Regions from separate parts of the Bradyrhizobium sp. HKCCYLRH2015 genome, predicted to be linked through region 4. Evidence: predicted binding sites of a transcription regulator. Region 4 holds the regulator's gene; each other region holds the start of a gene.
The links. Region 4 encodes PhoB, which activates phosphate uptake and scavenging genes when phosphate is short. Its sites were predicted from a motif close to TGTCATNNANCTGTCAT; they were not measured.
Positions count from the first base shown of each region.

Region 1: a site for PhoB is predicted at 1,583-1,599, ahead of ACQR1H_RS29545 (RNA degradosome polyphosphate kinase). Genes of this name have one in related genera too.
Region 2: a site for PhoB is predicted at 2,326-2,342, ahead of ACQR1H_RS19915 (alkaline phosphatase D family protein). Genes of this name have one in related genera too.
Region 3: a site for PhoB is predicted at 2,031-2,047, ahead of phnC (phosphonate ABC transporter ATP-binding protein). Genes of this name have one in related genera too.

Region 1 is NZ_JBNPUO010000012.1:297,895-303,406, forward strand. Features, by position in the region: gene ACQR1H_RS29545 (RNA degradosome polyphosphate kinase) at 1-1,526, opposite strand, end outside; gene ACQR1H_RS29550 (DnaA ATPase domain-containing protein) at 1,652-2,329, opposite strand; gene ACQR1H_RS29555 (CDP-alcohol phosphatidyltransferase family protein) at 2,388-2,942, opposite strand; gene purM (phosphoribosylformylglycinamidine cyclo-ligase) at 3,100-4,173, shown strand; gene purN (phosphoribosylglycinamide formyltransferase) at 4,187-4,840, shown strand; gene ACQR1H_RS29570 (cold-shock protein) at 4,985-5,194, opposite strand.
Region 2 is NZ_JBNPUO010000007.1:228,527-234,038, reverse strand. Features, by position in the region: gene ACQR1H_RS19930 (YkvA family protein) at 1-143, opposite strand, end outside; gene ACQR1H_RS19925 (4a-hydroxytetrahydrobiopterin dehydratase) at 249-551, opposite strand; gene ACQR1H_RS19920 (TAXI family TRAP transporter solute-binding subunit) at 927-2,273, shown strand; gene ACQR1H_RS19915 (alkaline phosphatase D family protein) at 2,413-3,984, shown strand; gene ACQR1H_RS19910 (response regulator) at 4,030-4,404, opposite strand; gene ACQR1H_RS19905 (Crp/Fnr family transcriptional regulator) at 4,573-5,334, shown strand.
Region 3 is NZ_JBNPUO010000011.1:21,107-26,618, forward strand. Features, by position in the region: gene ACQR1H_RS26795 (DUF1045 domain-containing protein) at 1-136, opposite strand, end outside; gene ACQR1H_RS26800 (alpha-D-ribose 1-methylphosphonate 5-triphosphate diphosphatase) at 143-1,327, opposite strand; gene ACQR1H_RS26805 (DapH/DapD/GlmU-related protein) at 1,324-1,986, opposite strand; gene phnC (phosphonate ABC transporter ATP-binding protein) at 2,162-2,971, shown strand; gene phnD (phosphonate ABC transporter substrate-binding protein) at 3,043-3,972, shown strand; gene phnE (phosphonate ABC transporter, permease protein PhnE) at 4,046-4,930, shown strand; gene phnE (phosphonate ABC transporter, permease protein PhnE) at 4,930-5,512, shown strand, end outside.
Region 4 is NZ_JBNPUO010000002.1:529,342-534,853, reverse strand. Features, by position in the region: gene ACQR1H_RS06550 (HoxN/HupN/NixA family nickel/cobalt transporter) at 1-526, opposite strand, end outside; gene ACQR1H_RS06545 (trypsin-like serine protease) at 695-2,011, opposite strand; gene phoB (phosphate regulon transcriptional regulator PhoB) at 2,159-2,866, opposite strand; gene phoU (phosphate signaling complex protein PhoU) at 2,883-3,599, opposite strand; gene pstB (phosphate ABC transporter ATP-binding protein PstB) at 3,630-4,454, opposite strand; gene pstA (phosphate ABC transporter permease PstA) at 4,451-5,332, opposite strand; gene pstC (phosphate ABC transporter permease subunit PstC) at 5,336-5,512, opposite strand, start outside.

The DNA of each region.
Region 1 (5,512 bases), on a different contig from region 4:
GTGATGTAGTTGAACACCCGCGTGACGTCGCGGCCGATCACCGGGTCCGACGTGAAGTAGGACAGGTCGGTGTAGATGCGCGCCGTCACCGGATGATAGTTGCCGGTGCCGGTGTGGACATAGGTGGTGAGGCTGCCGCCCTCGCGGCGCACGACCATCGACAGCTTGGCATGCGTCTTCAGCTCCAGGAAGCCGTACACCACCTGTACGCCCGCGCGCTCCAGGTCGCGGGCCCAGCGGATGTTGGCCTCCTCGTCGAAACGCGCCTTGAGCTCGACCAGGGCCGTCACCGACTTGCCGGCCTCGGCGGCCTCCACCAGCGTGCGCACGATCGGCGAATTGTTGGAGGTCCGGTACAGCGTCTGCTTGATCGCAACGACGTCGGGATCGCGCGCCGCCTGCTGCAGGAACTGCACGACGACGTCGAACGACTCGTAAGGGTGATGGACGATCAGGTCCTTCTGCCGGATGGCGGCGAAGATGTCGCCGCCATGGTCGCGGACACGCTCGGGATGGCGCGGCACGTAGGGCGCGAATTCGAGGTCGGGCCGGTCGACCCGCGTCAGTTGCGACAGCTCGTTCATCGCCAGCACGCCGTCGACGACGAACACCTCGTCATCCGTCGTGGACAGCGCATTTTGCACGAAGCGGCGCAGCTCCTCCGGCATGTTGGCCTCGATCTCGAGCCGGATCACCGAGCCGCGGCGGCGCCGCTTCAGCGCTGTCTCGAACAGCCGCACCAGGTCTTCGGCTTCTTCCTCGATCTCGATCTCGCTGTCGCGGATGATCCGGAAGGCGCCCTGGCCCTTCACGGTGTAGCCCGGAAACAGCCGGCCGATGAACAGTCCGGTCGCCTGCTCCAGGGTGATCAGGCGGATCACGCCATCCTTGGAGCCGGGGAAGCGGATGAAGCGGTCGATCTTGCCGGGCATGCGAATGAGGGCGTTCATCGGACGCCCGTCCGCGGAGCGGATCAGCTGCAGCGCCACCGTGAAGCCGAGGCTCGGGATGAACGGGAACGGATGCGCCGGATCGATCGCGAGTGGCGTCAGCAGCGGGAAGATGTTGGCGAGGAAATGGTCCTCGATCCAGGCGCGCTCGCTCCTGGTGACGTCCTGACCGTCGACCAGCACGATGCCGAGCTCGCCGAGAAACTTGCGCAGGTCGCGCCAGATCGCCTGCTGGTCGATGGCGAGCTGCGACACCGTCTCGTTGATCAGCTTCAGCTGCTCGGTCGGCGTCAGACCGTCGGGGCTGCGCTCGGCGATGCCCTCGCGGACCTGGGCGCGGATGCCGGCGACGCGCACCATGAAGAATTCATCAAGGTTGTTGGCGGAAATCGACAGGAAGCGCACCCGCTCCAGGGCGGGATGGCGCGGATTGACCGATTCCTCCAGAACGCGGCGGTTGAAGTGAAGCCAGGACAGCTCCCGATTGATGAATCGCTCGGGGCTCGAGGCAATCTCGATGGACGGCGCCGAGACCGGTGCTTTCTCTGAAATTTCAGTAACTTGCTCGGTATCCATAGGGAATTCGATCCATATCCGTCCAGTCGCGAATGGTCGACCGTAGCCCAATCTGGGTGACCAGGGGATGACGTTGCCGGCACCATTGAGGTTCCGTCATCAACCGCCGTCAAGATGGCCGCCGGTCACGCCGGGCGGAGCAGCTCCGCCGCCAGCGCCCGGGTGACGGGGCGTCCGAGCCGCAGCGACTCGTTGTCCAGCAGCGCGATGGTCTGGCGTGCCGCCGCATAGGACCGCTCGATGTGGCTGGCGAGATAGCTGACCACGGTTTCGTCGATCGCCATTTGCCGGTCGGCGGCCAGCTTGACGATCAGGGCCCGGAACAGCTGGTCGTCGGGCGGCAGCAGCGTGACCACTGGGACGGCACGCAGCCGCGACCTCAGATCGGCCAGGGCGATCGGCAGGGCCGCCGGGGCCTCGCGTGCCGTGATCAGCACGAAGGCCTCGTCCTGGCGGGCCAGGTTCAGCAGGTGAAACAGCGCCCGCTCGTCGAGACCGGTTGCGGTCAGATCCTCCAGCACCAGCGCGCCGGTGGCGAGCGCCCCGGGGACCACGCCTGCCTCAAGGGCATGCGCGGACAGCGATCGGGCGCCTGCCTGCTCGGCCCAGATCGCGGCGAGGTGGCTCTTGCCGGAGCCGTCGGGGCCGACCAGGAACATGGTCCGCGCCGGCCATTCCGGCCAGGCGTCGACCAGAGCGAGCCCGGCCGCGTTGCCTGGACCTTCGAAGAAATTGTCCCGCGTCAGGCTCTCCGCATGCGGCAGCGCGAAGGCCAGCTGACGAGGGGGGATATGGCCGGCCAAGATCGAATTGCTCCGTATCGTGTGGTGCGTGAGGTCAGGACGGGCCCTCCGCGGAGGATCACCGGACCTCGATGGTGCTCATGTGGCGCACCCAGTCGACGAGATACAGCCCGACCGACACGAGGGTAAAGACGGTGACCAGCACCATCAGCACCACATCGTAGGGCCTGGGCTCGAAGCCGAAGCTGAGCGAGGCCAGCACAAGCGCCGCGAATCCCACCTGGGCGACCGTGTTCAGCTTGGAGACCATCAATGGCTTCATCGCGACCGGCCTGTCGAACAGCCAGGACACGATCACCGCCGAGACGATCATGATGTCGCGCGAGACCACCAGGATGACGATCCAGCGCGGGATCGCGCCCCAGATGCCAAGCGTGACGAAGATCGAGACCAGCAGCGCCTTGTCGGCGAGAGGATCGAGCAGCGCTCCCAGCTCGGACCGCAGGTTGAAGCGCTTGGCCAGGAAGCCGTCCACGGCGTCGCTCACCCCCGCGACCACGAAGACCAGAAACGCGATCTCCATCTGGCCGGCCGCAATGGCCCAGACGACGATCGGAACCAGCAGGATTCGACCCAGCGTGATCAGATTGGGGATACTGTGGGGAATGGTCACGCAGCGGGTCCCGACGACGACTCGATCAAAAGACAACCCGATTCCGAAACAGGGCGAACCGGTACGGTTCCTAGATAGTGTGGGGACGAGCCCCTTGCGAGCCATTGCGCGCGGCCGGATTCCGACGTAACCAGCGGCCAGATTAGGGGTTTTTACCATGACCGAGCGCAAGAACGGGCTCACTTATGCAGATTCGGGCGTCGATATCGATGCCGGAAACCGTCTGGTCGATCTGATCAAGCCCATGGTGCGCGCAACCGCCCGCGCCGGCGCGGATGCCGAGATCGGCGGCTTTGGCGGCCTGTTCGACCTCAAGGCCGCTGGATTCAAGGATCCGGTGCTGGTCGCGGCGACCGACGGCGTCGGCACCAAGGTGAAGATCGCGATCGAGACCGGGCTGCATGGCGGCATCGGCATCGACCTGGTCGCCATGTCGGTCAACGATCTCGTCGTGCAGGGCGCCGAGCCGCTGTTCTTCCTTGACTACTTTGCGTGCGGCAAGCTCGACCCGGAGGCGACGGCGTCGATCGTGGCCGGTATCGCCGAAGGCTGCCGGGAATCCGGCTGCGCGCTGATCGGCGGTGAGACCGCGGAAATGCCGGGCCTCTACAAGGACGGCGACTACGATCTTGCCGGTTTCGCGGTCGGCGCGGCGGAGCGTGGCACGCTGCTGCCGTCTCCCGACATCGCGGCCGGTGACGTGGTGCTGGGGCTCGCATCCTCCGGCGTCCACTCCAACGGCTATTCGCTGGTGCGCAAGATCGTCGCCCAGTCCGGCCTCGGCTTCGATGCGCCGGCGCCGTTCGCGCCGGTCCTGACTCTCGGCGCGGCGCTGCTGACGCCGACCCGCCTCTATGTGAAATCATGCCTTCGCGCCATCCGCGAGACCGGTGCGGTGAAGGGGCTCGCACACATCACGGGCGGCGGCTTCACCGACAACATTCCACGCGTGCTGCCGAAGCATCTCGGCGTTTCGATCGACCTGACGGGCCTGCCGGTGCTGCCGGTCTTCAAATGGCTGGCGGAGCAGGGCGGCATTGCCGAGCGCGAGCTCTTGCGCACCTTCAATTGCGGGATCGGCATGATCGCGATCGTCAAGGCCGAGGCCGTCGATGCCGTCATCGAGGTGTTCACCGCGAATGGCGAGCACGTCGCGCGGCTCGGCGAGGTCGTTGCTGCGACAGGCGACGAGCGGGTGATCTACACCGGCGCCCTCGATCTGGCTCTGTGAGACGAGTGTGCCGATGAAGCGCCGCGTCGCCATCCTGATCTCGGGCCGTGGGTCGAACATGGCCGCGCTGATCCACGCGGCGGCGCAGCCGGAATTTCCGGCCGAGATCGCCGTCGTGATCTCCAACCGGGCCGATGCGGCCGGGCTGCAGAAAGCGCAGGAGAGCGGCGTCGCGATCGAAATCATCGAGAGCAAGCCGTTCGGCAAGGACCGCGCAGGGTTCGAAGCCAGACTGCAGCAGGCGCTCGATGCACGCGGCATCGAGATCATCTGCCTGGCCGGTTTCATGCGCCTGTTCACGGCGGAGTTCGTGCAGCGCTGGTATGGCAGGATGCTGAACATTCACCCGTCGCTGCTGCCATCATTCCCCGGCCTCGATCCGCATGGCCAGGCGCTGCGCGCCGGCGTCAAGCTGTCAGGCGCCACCGTGCATTTCGTCATCCCGGAGACGGATGCAGGTCCGATCGTGATGCAGGGCGCGGTCGTGGTCAGGGACGACGACACGCCGGACACGCTGTCGACGCGCATTCTCGGCGTCGAGCATCGGATCTATCCGGAAGCGCTGAAGCTGTTGGCCAAGGGCTTGGTGCGACTCGAAGGCGATCTCTGCCGGACGTCGTCCGTGGAGCAAGGCGATCATACGCTGATCTGGCCGGTCGTCCGCTAGCTGTCGCGGACAAAAAAATCCCCGGCGGGGCCGGGGGCACATCAAGGCTGACGAAGTCTGATCATCGGCGGCGAGCGAACCTGACGCGGAGCTCGTGAGTTGGTTTACGAACCCGCGCTGTGGCGCCCTCCGCCGGGACGATGCTCACGAGAGCTTCAGGTTCTCTGCCGACGTCTTGCCGCGGCTCTCCACCAGATCATATTCGATCGTCTGGTTCTCGTTGAGCGTGGTCAGTCCAGCACGCTCCACGGCCGAGATGTGGACGAACACGTCCTTGTCTCCGCCAGTCGGTTTGATGAAGCCATATCCCTTGGTCGGGTTGAACCACTTCACGCTGCCCTTGTAGGTCGGCATCGCTGTCTCCTCGTCTAGACGAAAAAAAGACGCGGCCACGCTCACGCGTGCCACGCCACAAACGGGCTTCCCGGGATCTGCTCAATTTCCAAAGTCGCGAAACGCACAGTCGAACGGCCAATCCGATTGTACGGGAGATTGCAACACGATTTTCCGCCGATATCAAGGTTGGCGGACTGATGAGAACGCGTCGCGACGTCGCGTCGCCGGCTGTTGCTGCAATTGCGAGGCTTGTGGTGCTGGAACCACAAATCCCTGCAGGGAAGCCGCGGCACGGGCAATCCTCATTGACCGCGATCGGGAACTGCGGGCAAATCA
Region 2 (5,512 bases), on a different contig from region 4:
GCCGCAAGCAGCTCCTCGGCGAATGGCAACCGCGCGACAACCTTCTTGAACTTGATCCAGAAACGACGGCGAAGGGTCTCGCGATCCCGGGCCAGCCGCTCCGCGGGCTCGAAGCCAACGCTGTAGTCGGTCGCATCCGACATGATGTCCGATCTCCGGTTCCAGACGGCGCCGGGGGCGCGGTCCTCGTCCTCGGATGTGGTGATGGCGACGCCGGCCGCAAGGCGCGTGCCGTCGTCGCCAAGGCCTCAGCCGCGCATCGTCGCGGCGATCGCGTTCATCGCCTTGGCGAGCTCGATGTCGCGCAGGGTCACGCCGCCGGCGTCATGGGTCGTGAGGACCACCTCGACGGTGCGGTAGACGTTGCGCCACTCGGGATGATGGTCAGCCTTTTCGGCGACCAGGGCGACGCGGGTCATGAAGCCGAAGGCTTCGTTGAAGTCTGTGAATGTGAACGTGCGGGCGATGGCATCACGGCCCACCGCCTCGGACCAGCCGGGAAGCTCCCGCAAGGCAGTGGCGCGTGCCTCCGCCGACAATCGTTGCGGCATCTCGATCTCCTCTCGTGGTGCAATCGACCGGACACGTGGCAACATCCGGGCGATTGCGGGGTCTACCTCCAGCCGGATCGCGCCGGGGTCCGGTTGCGCAGACTAGCCGAAAACGCATCCCGATCAGAGCCTTGTCACAGGCCGTTGCCGGAGGGGCTCGGACCTGTCCCGATCCTCCGGTGGCTGGTGCGATGGTAACCATGACGCAGATGTCACCCCGGGCGGACAAGAAATTTGCTACAGTTCAGCTCTATCAAAGGACGACGTGGCCAGACGAAGCCGCCTGTGGCATCGCCCGGGACCAGGACCACCGGAGGACAGAATCTGGTAGATGCTCAGACCACGCCAGCGCAGCGCTCACGGATGCGCCCTGCCGTGTTCATCGTCATCGCCGGGATCCTTGCGGTCGTCGGCGCTTTGACGGGTGCCTACTATTTTGCGATGCGTCCCGTGGTGCTCAAGATCGCGGTCGGTCCGCCCAACAGCGACGACCTGAAGGTCGTCCAGGCCCTGACCCAGGCCTTTTCCCAGTCGCACGCCTCCGTCAGGCTGCGGCCGGTTCCGACCGAGGGCGCCGCCGAGAGCGCGCAGGCGCTGGCCGCCGCCAAGGTGGATCTTGCGATCGTGCGGGGTGACCTCGAGGTCCCAAAGAACGCACAGGCGGTGGCGACGCTGCGCAAGAACGTCGTCATCCTCTGGGTGCCCTCGTCCGGCAAGGGCAAGAGCCGCAAAGGTGGCGCCAAGATCACGAAGATCTCGCAGCTCGCGGGCCACAAAGTCGGCATCATCGGCCGGACGCCGGCGAACGCGAACCTGCTGAAGGTCATCCTGCGCCAATATGGCGTCGACCCCAGCAAGGTCGAGATCGTCCAATTCCCGATCACCGAGGCCGCCGAAGCGGTCCGAAGCCAGAGGGCCGATGTCTATCTGGCGGCCGGTCCCATCAACAGCAAGATCACGGCGGATGCGATCGCCGCCGCCACAAAGGAAAGCGGGCCTCCGACGTTCCTGGCCATCGATTCCGCCGCAGCCATCGCACAGAACCATCCCGAATACGAGGCCACCGAGATTCCGGCCGGCGCGTTCGGCGGGGCGCCCGATCGCCCCGAAGATGAAGTGAAGACGATCAGCTTCAATCACCACATCGTGGCACGCAAGGGCCTCACCGACTCGACGGTCTCGACGTTCACGCATCAGCTGTTCTCGGTGCGCCAGCAATTGCTGTCGGAATTTCCGCTTGCCGCCAAGATCGAGACGCCGGACACCGACAAGGACGCGGCGATCCCCGCTCATCCCGGCGCGGCGGCGTTCGTCGACGGCGAGGAGAAGACCTTCCTCGACCGCTACAGCGACTACATCTGGTGGAGCCTGATGGCGCTTTCGGCGATGGGTTCGGCCGGTGCGTGGTTCGCCGGCTATCTCAAGCGCGACGAACGCACCATCAACACCTCGCTGCGCGATCGTCTGCTGGAGATGATCACCATCGCGCGCAGGAGCGATTCGACCGAGGAGCTCGACCAATTGCAGAGCGAGGCCGACGAGATCCTGCGCAACACGCTGACCTTCTTCGAGGACGGTGCGATCGAGCACGCTGCGTTGACCGCGTTCAACATCGCGCTCGAGCAGTTCCACAACGCGGTGGCCGATCGCAAGCTCATCCTGATGAGCATGCCCGCCAATCTGCAGCGAACCGGCGCGCAGTTGCGTGCCGCCGGCACCTGAGGTCGGACCACGCTTGCGCTGCGGCCGTGTCACGCGGCGGCCGGGGCGCGATTGTAATTCCAGCGTCATCAATCTTTCCTAGGTCTGCCGGGCCGTGACTCGCGCCTGCTCCCGCGCGCGATCCGACCAGGAGATCCGCATGACGCTTCGCATTCCTCGACCGCACACAGCCCTGTCCCGCCGCCGCTTCCTGTCGACGGCCGCCGCAGCCGGCGTCACGACGCTGGCGATGCCCTATCTGAGCCGCGCCGCCGACCGGCCGCAGATCACGCATGGCGTGCAGTCCGGCGACGTCGGCATGGATGGCGGCGTGGTCTGGGCGCGTGCCGATCGGCCGTCGCAGATGCTGGTCGAGGTGGCGACCACCGAATCGTTCAAGGACGCGCGGGCGCTGCCACCGATCGCCGCGCTTCCGGAGAGCGACTTCACGGCCAAGATGCTGATCGAAGGCCTGCCGAGCGGCCAGGACATCTTCTACCGCGTCAAGTTCCGCGACCTGTCGCATACCGCGGTCGAAAGCGAGGCCGTGGCCGGCCGCTTCCGCACCGCGCCCGGCAACAAGCGCGACGTCTCGTTCGTCTGGGGCGGGGATGTGGCGGGGCAGGGCTGGGGTATCAATCCCGATGATGGCGGCATGTTCACCTTTGCGACGATGAAGAAGCACCGCCCGGATTTCTTCCTGCATTCCGGCGACACCATCTATGCCGACGGCCCGATCAAGTCCGAGGTAAAGCTGCCGGACAACAAGGTGTGGAAGAACCTCACCGTGGAAGAGAAGGCCAAGGTCGCCGAGACGCTCGACGAATTCCGAGCCGCCCACAAATACAATTTCCTCGACGAGAACGTTCGCGCCTTCAATGCCGAGGTGCCGATCTTCGTGCAGTGGGACGATCATGAGGTCACCAACAACTGGTCGGCTTCCAAGGAGCTGCCGGCGAGCTACAAGGAGCGCAACATCCAGCTGCTCGCGGCCCGCGCGGCGCGCGCCTTCCACGAGATGTATCCGATGCGCGAGAGCATCATCGAGCCGGGCCGCGTCTATCGCACCATCAACTACGGTCCGCATCTCGACGTGTTCGTGCTCGACGAGCGCAGCTACCGCGGCGCCAACGGTCCCAATCTCGAGGACAAATATGGCCCGGCGTCCTACTTCATCGGGCCGGAGCAGATGCGCTGGCTGAAGCAGGCGCTGCTCAATTCGCGCGCGACCTGGAAGGTGATCGCCTCCGACATGCCGCTCAGCATCATCGTCTATGACGACGCGGCCAACAAGAAGGGCTCGGAAGCCATCGCCCAGGGTGACGGCCCGGCGCGCGGCCGCGAGCTCGAGATTGCCGAGATCCTGCGCTTCATCAAGACGGCGCCGATCCAGAACACGGTGTGGCTGACGGCGGACGTGCACTACGCGGCCGCGCATTATTACGATCCGAACAAGGCGCAGTTCCAGGACTTCGAGCCGTTCTGGGAGTTCGTCTCCGGTCCGTTGCATGCCGGCACGTTCGGTCCGAACGAGCTCGACAACACCTTCGGCCCCGAGGTGCGCTTCATCAAGGCGCCCGGCCTCGACAAGCAGAACCTGCCGCCATCGGCCGGGATGCAGTTCTTCGGCCACGTCAAGATCGAAGGCGCAACGGGCCAGATGACCGTGACCCTGCGGGATCGCGCCGACGTCGCGCTGTGGTCGACCACGCTCGATCCGAAGCTCGGCTGAGGTCTTGTTGCTCGGCGGCAACACGATCGCGTGCTGCGACGGCAACTAATCGCGTCGCCGCAGCACGGCCTCCAGCGCCTCGGTCGGGCACGGCTTCGGCAGCCGCGGCCGGTCGGCGAATGCGGCCGGCACGCGGTCGGCGCCATAACCGGTCGAGAATGCGAAGGGAATGCCGAGCGCCGCCAGCCGCTCGGCAATCGCAAAGCTCTTCTCGCGGACCAGGCCGACATCGAGGAGTGCGAATTGCGGGACACGCTCGGCGATCATGGCGAGCGCGGTGGCGACGTCGGCTGCGATCCTGATGTCGGGAACGCCGAGGTCGGTGATCGTGTCTTCCAATCCGAGCGCAATGATGGGGTCGTCTTCGACGACCAGCACATGCTGATAGAACTCGGGCACGCCTGATTGCGAGCTGGTCATGGGATCTGCGGGTTCCAGGAGGAGGGACGGACCCCGCGGCCGGCGCCTCCTCTCGAGCGCGCTGGCGGGTTCCTGGAACCAAGGCAGCATATCAGAGTTCCTGTGTCGGTGCACTTGTGAACACAAGGAGCACGGATCACGCACATGCGTTGCGCACGGGGGATGACGATGCTGAGCCAGGGTGTGACCACGCTGAGCCGGGAACGGCCCTACAACAACCTGCTGCGGCGGCTCAGTCCGGCCGACTACGCGCTGATCTCGCCGAATCTGGTCGAGGACACGGCAACGCCGAACGAGCTGCTCTACAGTCCGGGCGACGACGTGCAGATCGTGCATTTTCCCTGCGGGCCGGCGCTGACGTCCTATCTCGTTCCCAATGAGGACGGTCGCGACGTCGAGACCATCCTGGTCGGCCGCGAGGGCGCCGTCGGCGGGATCGTCAGCGAGGGCTTCCTGCCCGCCTATACGCGGATCGTCGTCAAGTTCGGCGGCCCGTTCGCCCGGCTGCCGTTGTCCCGTTTGGCGGCCGCCAAGCTGCAATCCAAGACGCTGCGCAACGTGTTCGCGCGCTACGCCGATTGCATGCTGGCGCAGATGTTCCAGTCGACCGCCTGCAACGCGATCCATTCGATCGAGCAGCGCACGGCGAAGTGGATCGTGGCCGCGATGGACCGCACCGATGGCGAGCCGATCGTGCCGCTGACGCATGAGCAGCTGGCCACCCTGCTGGGCGTCGGCCGCAGCTACGTCAGCCGGGTTGTCCAGACCTTCAGGGCCGAGGGCATTCTCGAAACCCGCCGCGGCGCCTTCATGGTGCGGGACTTCGACGCGCTGAAGCGCCGTTCCTGCCTGTGCAACGAGGCCGTGAAGACCCATTTCGAGGAGGTCCTGCGCGGTGTCTATCCGACCGAGCAGGCCGAGGCGGGCTGAGCCCGCAGGCGCCATTTACTTTCCGCGCATGGGCGCAGCGGCCGCGTCGGCCGTCAGCGTTTTCTCTCGCGCGGCCGGAGGCGCGTGGCGGCGGAGGCATTAGCCAGCCGCCCGGAAACTGCTCCTCGCTCCTGAAAGCAGTCATTGTTTTTTGGCATTTTCTGCCTATATTGCGCCG
Region 3 (5,512 bases), on a different contig from region 4:
CGCGAACGACTTCTTCCGGAAAGCTCGGCTCGTCGCCGCTCCAGGCGTCGTAACCCAGCAGGCTCGCGCCGAATCCGGCCAAGCCCGTCGTCGCCGCCGGGGCGTAGTAGATCGCGTAGCGGGGCGCATCGACCATGATCTGCTACTCCGCCGCGATGGTGCGCACGGGCACTGCGTTCAGCCGATGGGTCTCGGCCAGATAGACCAGCCGGCCGGACGCGATGACGGCGACGACGCGGGGGCGCAACGGCACGCGGTCATCGACCAGAATGACGTCGGCGCGGCGGCCTTCGGCCAGCGTCCCGCGGTCCGCCAGTCCGGCCGCGCGTGCGGGGCCGCCCGAGATCAGATCCCAGGCGCGTGCCAGCGGCAGAACGCCGTCGGCCGCGAGCCGATACGCCGCCAGCAGCGGCGCTGGATAGTAGTAGTCGGAGGCCAGCACCGAGCAGAGGCCCTTGGCGATCATGTCGCTGGCTCGCGTCCACCCGGTATGGCTGCCGCCCCGAACGACGTTGGGCGCGCCGAAGACGATCGCGTCTCCGCCCTGAGCGGCCTCGCGCGCAGTCTCCTCGTTGACCGGAAATTCCGCGATGGTCACGCCCTGGCTGCGAAACGCCTTGCGCATGGCCGGGCTGTCGTCGTCGTGCGACAGCATGCGGACGCCAGCCTTGCGTGCGATGTCGGCCAGCCGCGCGATCGAGGCTGGAACGGCATCCGCGCGAGAGGCGATGCGCGCGACCAGCCGGTCGAACTCCGCGCCGGGCAGGCCGGTGCGGTCGACCATGCGCTGGCGCTTGTGCGGCGTGTCCAGGCTCGCGACCGTCGAGTCCATGTGATCGTTGAAGGCGAACAGGTCGACGCGCCGATCGGCGAGCCACTGGCCGATTTCCTCCTCGTCGTCGAGATTGAAGGTCTCGTGGCGCAGATGAAAGCGCGTGTCGGCCGCGAGCTGCGGGCGCAGCGCTTCGATCGATTCGAGCAGCCGCCGCGCATTGTCGGCGCTGCGCAGGCCCGGCTCCCATGACCAGGTCGTTGCGTGGAAGACCGTGGTGATGCCATTGCTGACGGCCTGGCGGTCGCTGTCGATCAGCGCGACGTCGGTCGGGAAATCGACCCCGGCCCGCGGCATCATCTGGCGCTCGAACGCATCACCGTGGATGTCGACGATGCCGGGGAGCACGGTGAGCCCCTCCGCATCGAGTTCGAGACCCGACCGGCATCCCGGTGTCCCGATGCCGGCGATGACGTCGCCGGATATGATCAAGGAGGTGTCCGCGAGGTCGGTGTCGACGAGGCAGCGGCCCCGCGAGATTGAGATATCGGTCATGGGGCGGCACTCTGCCGTACCGGGACGAGGGCGTCGAGAGCGGCCTCGTATTTATCCAGGAACGCGGTGATCTCGAGCTTGCGGAAATCGGGCAGCGCCGCGCGCAGCGCCTCGTGCTTCCAATCCCACCACGCCAGATCCAGCAGCCGCTGCTCGACCTCGCGCGGAAACCGGCGCTTGATCGGGCGCGCCGGATTGCCGGCGACGATGGTATAGGCCGGAACGTCCTTGGTGACGATGGCGCCAGCCGCCACGACCGCGCCGGTGCCGATGTTGCGGCCCGGCAGCACGATCGCGCCATGGCCGATCCAGACGTCGTGTCCGATCCGGACATGATGCTCTCGCCGCCAGGCGAAGAACTCGGCATCGTCGGGCTCGCCTGGAAAATAGGCGCTGGCGCGATAGGTGAAATGGGCCTGCGTCGCCCGCTGCATCGGGTGGTTGCCCGGGTTGATCCGGGTCATCGCCGCGATCGAGCAGAACTTGCCGATCGTCGTGTAGGTGATCTGGGAATCGTTGACCACGTAGGAGTAGTCGCCCATCGTCACCTCCTGCAGGATGGTGCGGGCGCCTATCTCGCAATAGGCGCCGAGCGTCACGTCCTGGAGCTTGGCCGAAGGGTCAACGGTAGGTTCAATCGAAAGCAGCTTGCCGGCCATCTCGCGTCCTGTCTCTACGCCTGTGAAGGTGTTGGGTCTCCCCTATGACAGATGCGTGACATCTACATGACTGCCGACCGGCATGTGGACGGATGTGGCGCCGCAGTGTTGCTGTCACATAACTGTAGAATCCAGACGTTAGCGATAGGCCAAAGCGAGGCGTCTGGAGAATTCAATGCTGGTGGTGGATGGCCTGACGTGCCGTTTTGGCATGAAAGCCGCGGTCGACAATGCGTCCTTCTCTGTTGCACCCGGCAGCTTCGTCGGCGTGATCGGGCGTTCCGGCGCGGGCAAGTCGACCCTGCTGCGGTCCATCAATCGCCTGAGTCCTGTGAGCGGCGGCCGCATTTTCTTCAAGGATCTCGATGTGACGGCGCTGCGCGGCCGCGACCTGCGGCAGTGGCGCGCGCGCTCGGCGATGATCTTCCAGCAGTTCAATCTGGTCGGCCGATTGGACGTGCTCACGAACGTCCTGATGGGGCGACTCGCCGAAATCCCGTCGTGGCGCTCTCTGGCGCAGCTCTGGCCGGCGGCGGATGTTGCCATGGCGCTGTCCGCGCTCGAGCAGTTCGACATGGCCTCCCTCGCCGCGCAGCGCGCCGATCAGCTTTCGGGCGGGCAGCAGCAGCGCGTCGCGATCGCGCGCGCGCTGGTCCAGAATCCGGAAATCATCTTGGCCGATGAGCCGATCGCCTCGCTCGATCCGCGCAACACCAAGATCGTCATGGACGCGCTGCTGCGCATCAACAAGCATTTCGGCATCACCGTGATCTGCAATCTGCACTCGCTCGATCTGGCGCGCAGCTATTGCGACCGATTGATCGGAATGGCGAATGGTCGGGTCGTGTTCGACGATCTGCCGGCGGCGCTCACCGGCCAGATCGCGCGCGAGCTGTACGATCTGGAGGCCGACGAGGTGATGCCGCCGGCAATGCCCAAAGCTCCCGAATCCGTTCCGGCTGTCGGCAAAGTTGCCGTCGCCTGATTGCCTGCGTGCTGCGGGCGCATCTGTCGTGTCAATCCTGACATCGTCCCCTGAAACTTGAAGGACGTTCCATGATCAATCGTCGTCTCATTCTGGCCGGTTTGGCCGCTCTGTCGTTCGCTTCGTCCGCCTCGGCCGAGGACTGGCGAACCAAATATCCGGAGATCACCTTTGCCGCGATCCCGGCCGAAAACGGCTCGGGTGTCGTCGAGCGTTACACGCCGTTCGTGAACTATCTTTCCAAGGAGCTCGGCGTCAAGGTGACGCTGCGCGTCGCCAATGACTACGCCGCGGTCATCGAGGGCCAGCGCGCCGGCAACATTCACATCGGCTATTATGGTCCGGCCTCCTTCGCCCGCGCGCGCGTGACGGGCGTAAAGACGGACGCTTTCGTGATCGACGTCAACTCGGACGGCTCGAAGGGCTATTATTCAGTGTTCTACGTGCTCGCCAAGAGCCCGTACCAGAAGCTCGAGGATCTGAAGGGCAAGAATCTCGGCCTGGTGGACCCGAACTCGACCTCTGGCAACAACATGCCGCGCTTCAAGATGAGCCAGATGGGCATCGACCCCGACACCTATTTCTCCCAGGTCATCTTTACGGGCAGCCACGAGAACGCCGTGCTTGCCCTGGCGCAAGGAACCGTCGACGTCGCCGCAAACTGGTGGAACAACGGAGATGACTCCAACCTGACCCGCATGCTCACCAAGAACATGGTGAAGTCGGCCGACGGCACGCCGCTGAAGAAGGAAGATTTCCGCATCATCGGCAAGTCGGACATGATCATCAACTCGCCCTACGCCTATCTCAGCGACCTGCCAACCGACATGAAGGCCGCAATCAAGCAGGCCTTCCTCGACGCGGCGAAGAAGGATCCGGAAGCCTTCGCCAAGCTGTCCGACGGCAAGAACAAGCCGTGGGAGGCGATCTCGACGGAGGACTACAACAAGACTGTCGAGCTGATCAAATTCGTTGACTCTCTCCGCAAGAAGGGCTCGTAAGCGTTGCACCGGGCCGGCGGGGGACCGCGTCATCGAAGCCCCGCCGGCCTATTTGCGCTTTGCACCGACAAACATGTCGTCAGCCGTCGCCATCCTGCCTGAACAGCAGCTCGAACCTTTGCAGCGCGCCTACCGCAAAGCGGTGGCGCGCAAGCGTCTGCGTGCCGTCGTCGTGCTGGTTGCGTCCGGCCTCGTGCTGTTCGTTTCAGCCATCGGTTCGGAGGTCAACCTCCGAACGCTCGTCACCTATCTCGGCAACTTCCTCAGCTATTTCGACCGGCTCTTCACGCTCGACGACGGACACCGCGTGTGGACCAACCTGCCGGAATGGCTCTGGGGCCTGCGCAAATGGACGCGGCTTCTCGGTGAGACGATCCTGATCAGCTATGTCGGAACCATGCTCGGCGCCGTCCTGGCGTTTGCATTGAATTTCCTCGCGGCCGAGAACACCTCTCCTGCATCCTGGCTGCGCTTCGCGGTCCGGCGCCTGCTCGAGTTTGCCCGCACGGTGCCGGGCATCGTGTTCGCTCTGATTTTTGTCATGGCCTTCGGATTGGGGCCAATGGCCGGCGTATTCGCCATCGCGATCCACTCCTGCGGTGCGCTCGGCAAGCTGTTTTCGGAGGTCGTCGAAAACGTCGACATGAAGCCGGTCGAGGGAGTCCGCGCGACCGGTGCCGGCTGGCTGTCCTGCATGCGCTTTGCCGTCCTGCCACAGGTCGTCGCAGGCTACACGAGCTACACGTTGCTGCGGTTCGAGATCAACGTCCGCGAGGCGTCGGTGATGGGCTTCGTCGGTGCGGGTGGCATCGGCCAGGAGCTCGTCGTCGCGATCCGCAAGTTCTACTATTCCGACGTCAGCGCGATCCTCGTTCTGATCATCCTGACGGTGTTTGTCATCGACATTGGCACGGGGCTGCTGCGCAGCCGTCTCTTCGGCAGCGAAGGCCGGGCATGATGCGAAAGCTGGACGAGATCGATACCGCCGCGCTGCGATCGCGATACCCAGGCGTGTTCGAGCGGCCGGCGTCCGCCCGTCTGGCGACGCCGCTGGCGGCCGTTGCCGCGATGGGGATCTTCGTGTTCGGGCTCGTCGATCTCGGCTTCTCGCCGACGAGGTTGTTGGCGGGCATCAGTCAACTCGGTTGGATCACCCTGATGATGCTGCCGCCGGATCCCGGTGCATCGCTTCCGACCTATCTGAAATCGATGGGAGAGACACTGTCGATTGCCATGCTCGGCACGATGCTCGCGGCCGTGCTCGCGCTGCCCGTCAGCCTGCTCGCGGCGCGCAATATCGTCCCGTCCGCAATCTTCCGCTTTCCGGTACGGCGGCTGTTCGACAGCATCCGCGGCGTCGATACGCTGATCTGGGCGCTCGTCTGGATCAACGTCGTTGGACTCGGTCCGTTCGCCGGTGTGCTCGCGATTGCCGTGTCCGACTTCGGCGCGTTGGGCAAGCTGTTCTCGGAGGCGATCGAGGGGGCCGACCGGCGGCAGGTCGAGGGCGTTCGCGCTGCCGGCGGCAGCCCGCTGCATG
Region 4 (5,512 bases):
GCCCGGCGCTACCGGCGGCATCCATGTCGGAATGGGGGTGGGATGGGCGGCGCCAGAGGTTCACGAACAGCACCAGATTCGCGAAGGCGATCAGCAGCAGGAAGCCTGCGGAGACCGAGGTGCCGATGGTGCCGCCGATCGCACGGATGGCGCTGTCCTCACTCAACAGATCTGCGCCGGCCACCAGGCTCACCACGATGGTGGCGATGACGACGACGCTGGAATGGCCGAGCGCAAAATAGAGGCCGGCGGCGCGCGGGGCGCGACCGTCCTGCACGAGCTTCCGCACCACATTGTCGATCGCCGCGATGTGGTCCGCATCGACGGCATGGCGCAGTCCGAGCAGCCAGGCCAGCATCGCGGTGCCGACGATGGCGGGCCGGTCGGCGTAGAGCGCGAATGCCCAGGCCCAGGCCACCGCATTGGCCGCGACCAGCCCAGCGACGAGCGCAACGGTCCTGCCGGGCTGCGACCGCCACCACAGCAGCCGCGGGGCACGAGGATGATCAATTGGAACAATCGTCATACTCGAACTATAGCAAGAGCCAGGCCAGTTCGGTAAAGCCCCGCTGCAGGCGAAAGCTACAGGAAAAAATCGGCTGCACTTGCCGGATCGCCCGCTCGCTTGGCAACCCGCTATCCAGTCGCGCACAGATCGTGACCAGCGGCGGGACCTCTCTCGTCCCCTCCCCCTTCACCGCGCCGAGGCACTCTGCGCCGCAATCTCGCGCCGCACGACCGCCTCGAACTGGCTGGCGGGCGCGGCGAACATCAGCCGGGTCTCCTCGTGGAACGCCGAGAAGATGCCGACAACGGTCGGCTGCCCGCCGACCTCGGCCAGGATCGGCGAGCCCGAATAGCCGAAATTGGCGAGGCAATGCACCGTCAGCAGCCGGGCATCGCTGGTCATGCCGGCGCTGCAATTGCGCTGGCCGGTCGGCGAATAGCGCCGCTCCTGGCCGTAGCCGATCTCGGAAATGGCGCCAGCCTTGGTCGCAGCCTGCAGTTCCTCGCGCGTCAGCGCCTTGACCGCGACCGGCTTCGACGGCAGCGCATCCTTCAGCACGATCAGCGCCCAATCGGCGGGCGAGCGGTCGAGCGACCATCTGTCGTGCCGGGTCGGGACGAAGTCCGGCGCCACGATCAGCTTGTCGGCGACCGACGATGCCGCCGGCGTGCCCCTGTTCATGCCGGCCAGGAAGCGGACATTGCCGGGGCTGACCTGCGCGACGCCGTTGAACACGCAATGCGCGGCGGTGAGCACGACGCGCGGCGCGACCAGAGTGCCGGTGCACCAGCCGCCGGTCGAGTATTGCGCGACGGTGACGACGCCGATCGACGACGCCGGCCACGAGGTGGGATCGACGACCTCGCCGATGTGGCGGTCGAGCCCGAGCAGTTGCTCCGGACGCGGAGCGGCGACGCCCGCCTCCGCCGATTCCGGCTTCGGCCGCCAGGCCGCAATGGCGCTCTGGGCCTGGACGCGCTGCGGCTCGGTCAGCTTGACCCGCTGCACGTCGCGGCCGGCCGATCGCACGCCGCTGCGACCCGCCATCACCAGCCAGGCGTAGCCCTGCACGACGTCCTGCTTCACGCCGCGACCGTCCAGCAGCATCAGGCCCAGCATGTATTGCGACTGGGCGAAGCCCTGCGCTGCCGCGCGGCTGAACCAGCGGCCGGCTTCGCCATAATTGCTCGCGACACCTTCGCCGTTGACATAGGCGATGCCGAGATAATGCTGGGCGACGGCGAGGCCCTGATCGGCGGCCTTGCGATACCACGCCAGCGCCTCGGCGGGGTTGCGCGGTTGGCCCCAGCCGAAGGCCTCCATGAAGCCGACGTCGAACTGCGCCCGCGCATCGCCCTTGGCGGCCAGCGGCAGCAGGCGGCGCATCGCCGCGGCGTGCTGTCCGTTTCCCGCCGCGGCGACCGCGTCTTCGAGCTCGGCGGCCGCGGCGCCCGCCGCGCTGCCGAGCAGGACGGCTAGAGATATGATGATGGTCTTGATCAAGGGCGTCCGCTGGGACCGAAACATCGTGACGGGCCACGAAGCAGACACGATCAAGACGGCGGCGGCGTGGCGGAAAGCGGACCACGATCTTCTCAATCGGGCTCCTTCGCGCCTCACACCTGCTTCGTCCTCACGCCCGATCGCCCCTTACACCTGCTCGCTCTTGGCGAAGCGATCATCGAGCGCATAGCCGGCGCCGCGCACGGTGCGGATCGGGTCCTGCTCGCGGCCCGGATTGAGCAGCTTGCGCAGGCGGCCGATATGGACGTCGACCGTGCGCTCGTCGATATAGATGTCGCGGCCCCAGACGCTGTCGAGCAGCTGCTCACGGCTGAACACGCGGCCGGGATGCTCCAGGAAAAACTCGAGCAGGCGGTATTCGGTCGGGCCGAGATCGATCGGCCGTCCCGAGCGCGCCACGCGGCGCTTCTCGCGGTCGAGCTCGATGTCGCCATAGGACAGCACGGTCGCCAGCCGCTCCGGGCTCGCCCGCCGCAGCAGGCCCTTCACGCGCGCCAGCAGCTCCGGCACCGAGAACGGCTTGACGATGTAGTCGTCGGCGCCGGTCGCGAGGCCGCGCACGCGCTCGCTCTCCTCGCCGCGCGCGGTGAGCATGATGATCGGCAATTGCCGGGTCTCGGACCGCGCCCGCAGGCGGCGGCACAGCTCGATGCCGGACAGGCCCGGCAGCATCCAGTCGAGCACGACGAGATCGGGAACGCGCTCCTTCAGCCGTGTGTCGGCCTCGTCTCCGCGCGCCACCGTCTCGACCTCGTAGCCTTCGGCCTCGAGGTTGTAGCGCAGGAGCGTCGTCAGCGCCTCCTCGTCCTCCACCACCAGAATTCGGGCGCCCATGTCAGAACCGTCTCTCTCAGTTGCCGGGGATCGTCGTCGCGAAGCTCGTCATGTCGCCCTTCGGGCGCTTGTCCATGATCTGCTGGCCTTCGATCATATAGAAGACGGTCTCCGCGATGTTGGTCGCGTGATCGCCGATGCGCTCGATGTTCTTGGCGCAGAACATCAGATGGATGCAGAACGAGATGTTGCGCGGATCCTCCATCATGTAGGTCAGGAGTTCGCGGAACAGCGAGGTGCAGATGGCGTCGACCTCCTCGTCGCCCTTCCACACCGTCATCGCCGCCGGCAAATCGTGCGCGGCATAGGCGTCCAGCACCGTCTTGACCTGCGACTGCACCAGGTCGGTCATGTGCTCGAGCCCGCGGATCAGCTTGAGCGGATGGAAGTCGCTCTCCAGCGCCGCGACGCGCTTGCCGATGTTCTTGGCGAGATCGCCGATGCGCTCCAGATCGGTGGCGACCCGCATCGCACCGACGATCTCGCGCAGGTCGACCGCCATCGGCTGTCGCCGGGCGATGGTAAGAACGGCGCGCTCCTCGATGATGCGCTGCAGCTTGTCGACCTCGGCGTCGGTGGCGACCACCTTCTGGCCGAGTGCGATGTCGCGCCGCACCAGCGCACCGACGGAATCGACGATCAGACGCTCGGCGAGGCCGCCCATTTCCGACACCAGCCGGGTGAGATCCTGCAGATCGCTGTCGAACGCCTTGGCGGTATGTTCACTGGCCATGATGATCTCCTGAAGTCAATGTCGTCGGCGTCAGCCGAACCGGCCGGTGATGTAATCCTGGGTCCGCCGATCGCTCGGCGAGGTGAAGATCTTGCTGGTGTCGTCGAACTCGATCAGCTCGCCGAGATACATGAAGGCGGTCTTGTCGGAGACGCGCGCCGCCTGCTGCATGTTATGCGTCACGATGGCGATCGTATAGTTTTCGGCGAGCTCCTGGATCAGCTCCTCGACCTTGGCGGTCGAGATCGGATCGAGCGCCGAGCACGGCTCGTCGAACAGGATCACCTCCGGCCGGACCGCCACGGTGCGCGCAATGCACAGCCGCTGCTGCTGGCCGCCTGACAGCGACAGGCCCGAAGCGTTGAGCTTGTCCTTGACCTCGTTCCACAACGCGCCGCCGCGCAGTGCCTTCTCGACCCGGTCGTCCATCTCCGACTTGGAGATCTTCTCATACAGCCGGATGCCGAAGGCGATGTTCTCGTAGATCGTCATCGGGAACGGCGTCGGCTTCTGGAACACCATGCCGACCCGGGCCCGCAGCAGGTTGAGGTCGAGCTTGGGATCGAGGATGTTGGTGTTGTCCAGCATGAGCTGGCCAACGGCGCGCTGGCCCGGGTAGAGATCGTACATCCGGTTGAAGATGCGCAGCAGGGTCGACTTGCCGCAGCCGGACGGGCCGATGAACGCGGTGACGCGGTTGGTCCCCAGCGACAGGTTGATGTTCTTCAGCGCGTGGTGATCGCCGTAATAGAAGTTCAGGTTGCGCGCGGTCACCTTGGCGGGGGCTTCCGGCAAAACCTTGCCGTTCAGCGCGGCGGGATTGGGCTGGCTGACGGATACGGACAGGTCGGTCATTTTGCGTTCCTCTCGGCGCCGAGAATGCGTGCACTGACATTCAGGGCGAGCACGGCCAGAGTGATCAGAAGGGCTCCGCTCCAGGCCAGCTGCTTCCAATAGGCATAGGGGCTCTGGACGAAGTTGTTGATGGTGACGGGCAGGTTGGCCATCGTCTTGGAGAGGCTGAGGCTCCAGAACTGGTTCGACAGCGCAGTGAACAGCAAGGGCGCGGTCTCGCCGGCGACGCGGGCGGTGGCCAGCAGCACGCCGGTGATCAGGCCCGAGCGCGCCGCGCGATAGGCGATGCGCCGGATCACCAGCGATCGCGGCAGGCCGAGCGCCGAGGCCGCCTCACGCAGCGGGTTGGGCACCAGCAGCAGCATGTCCTCGGTGGTGCGCAGCACCACGGGGATGACAATGACCGCCAGCGCCAGCGAGCCTGCGAGCGCCGAGAAGCCGCCCATCGGCACCACGACAGCGCCATAGATGAACAGGCCGATGATGATCGAGGGCGCCGACAGCAGGATGTCGTTGATGAAGCGGATCACCGAGGTCAGGCGGTCGTTGCGGCCGTACTCCGCCAGATAGGTGCCGGCGAACAGGCCGAGCGGCGCGCCGATGCCGACGCCGATGACCGTCATGATCAGAGAGCCGACGATGGCATTGCGCAGGCCGCCTTCGCTCGAGCCCGGCGGCGGGGTGTCGGCGGAAAACACTTGCAGGCTGAGGCCGGCGAGGCCGTTATAGAACAGCGTGAACAGGATCAGCGCCAGCCAGGTGACGCCGAACAGCGCGGCGGCGACGCAGAGGCCGCGGATCACGATGTCCCTGCGGCGTCGGCGCGCATAGATCGGATTGACCGGCGTATCGGCGGTGAGCGAATCTGCGCTGGACATGGCTTATTTTCCCGCCTTTGCTTGGAGCCGCATGAGCATCAGGCGCGCGCTCGCCAGCACGAAGAAGGTGAGCACGAAGAGCAGCAGGCCGAGTAGGATCAGGCTCGACTGGTGCAGGCCGTCGCTCTCCTGGAACTCAGAGGCAATGGCGGCCGAGATCGTGGTGCCCGGCGCGAAGAT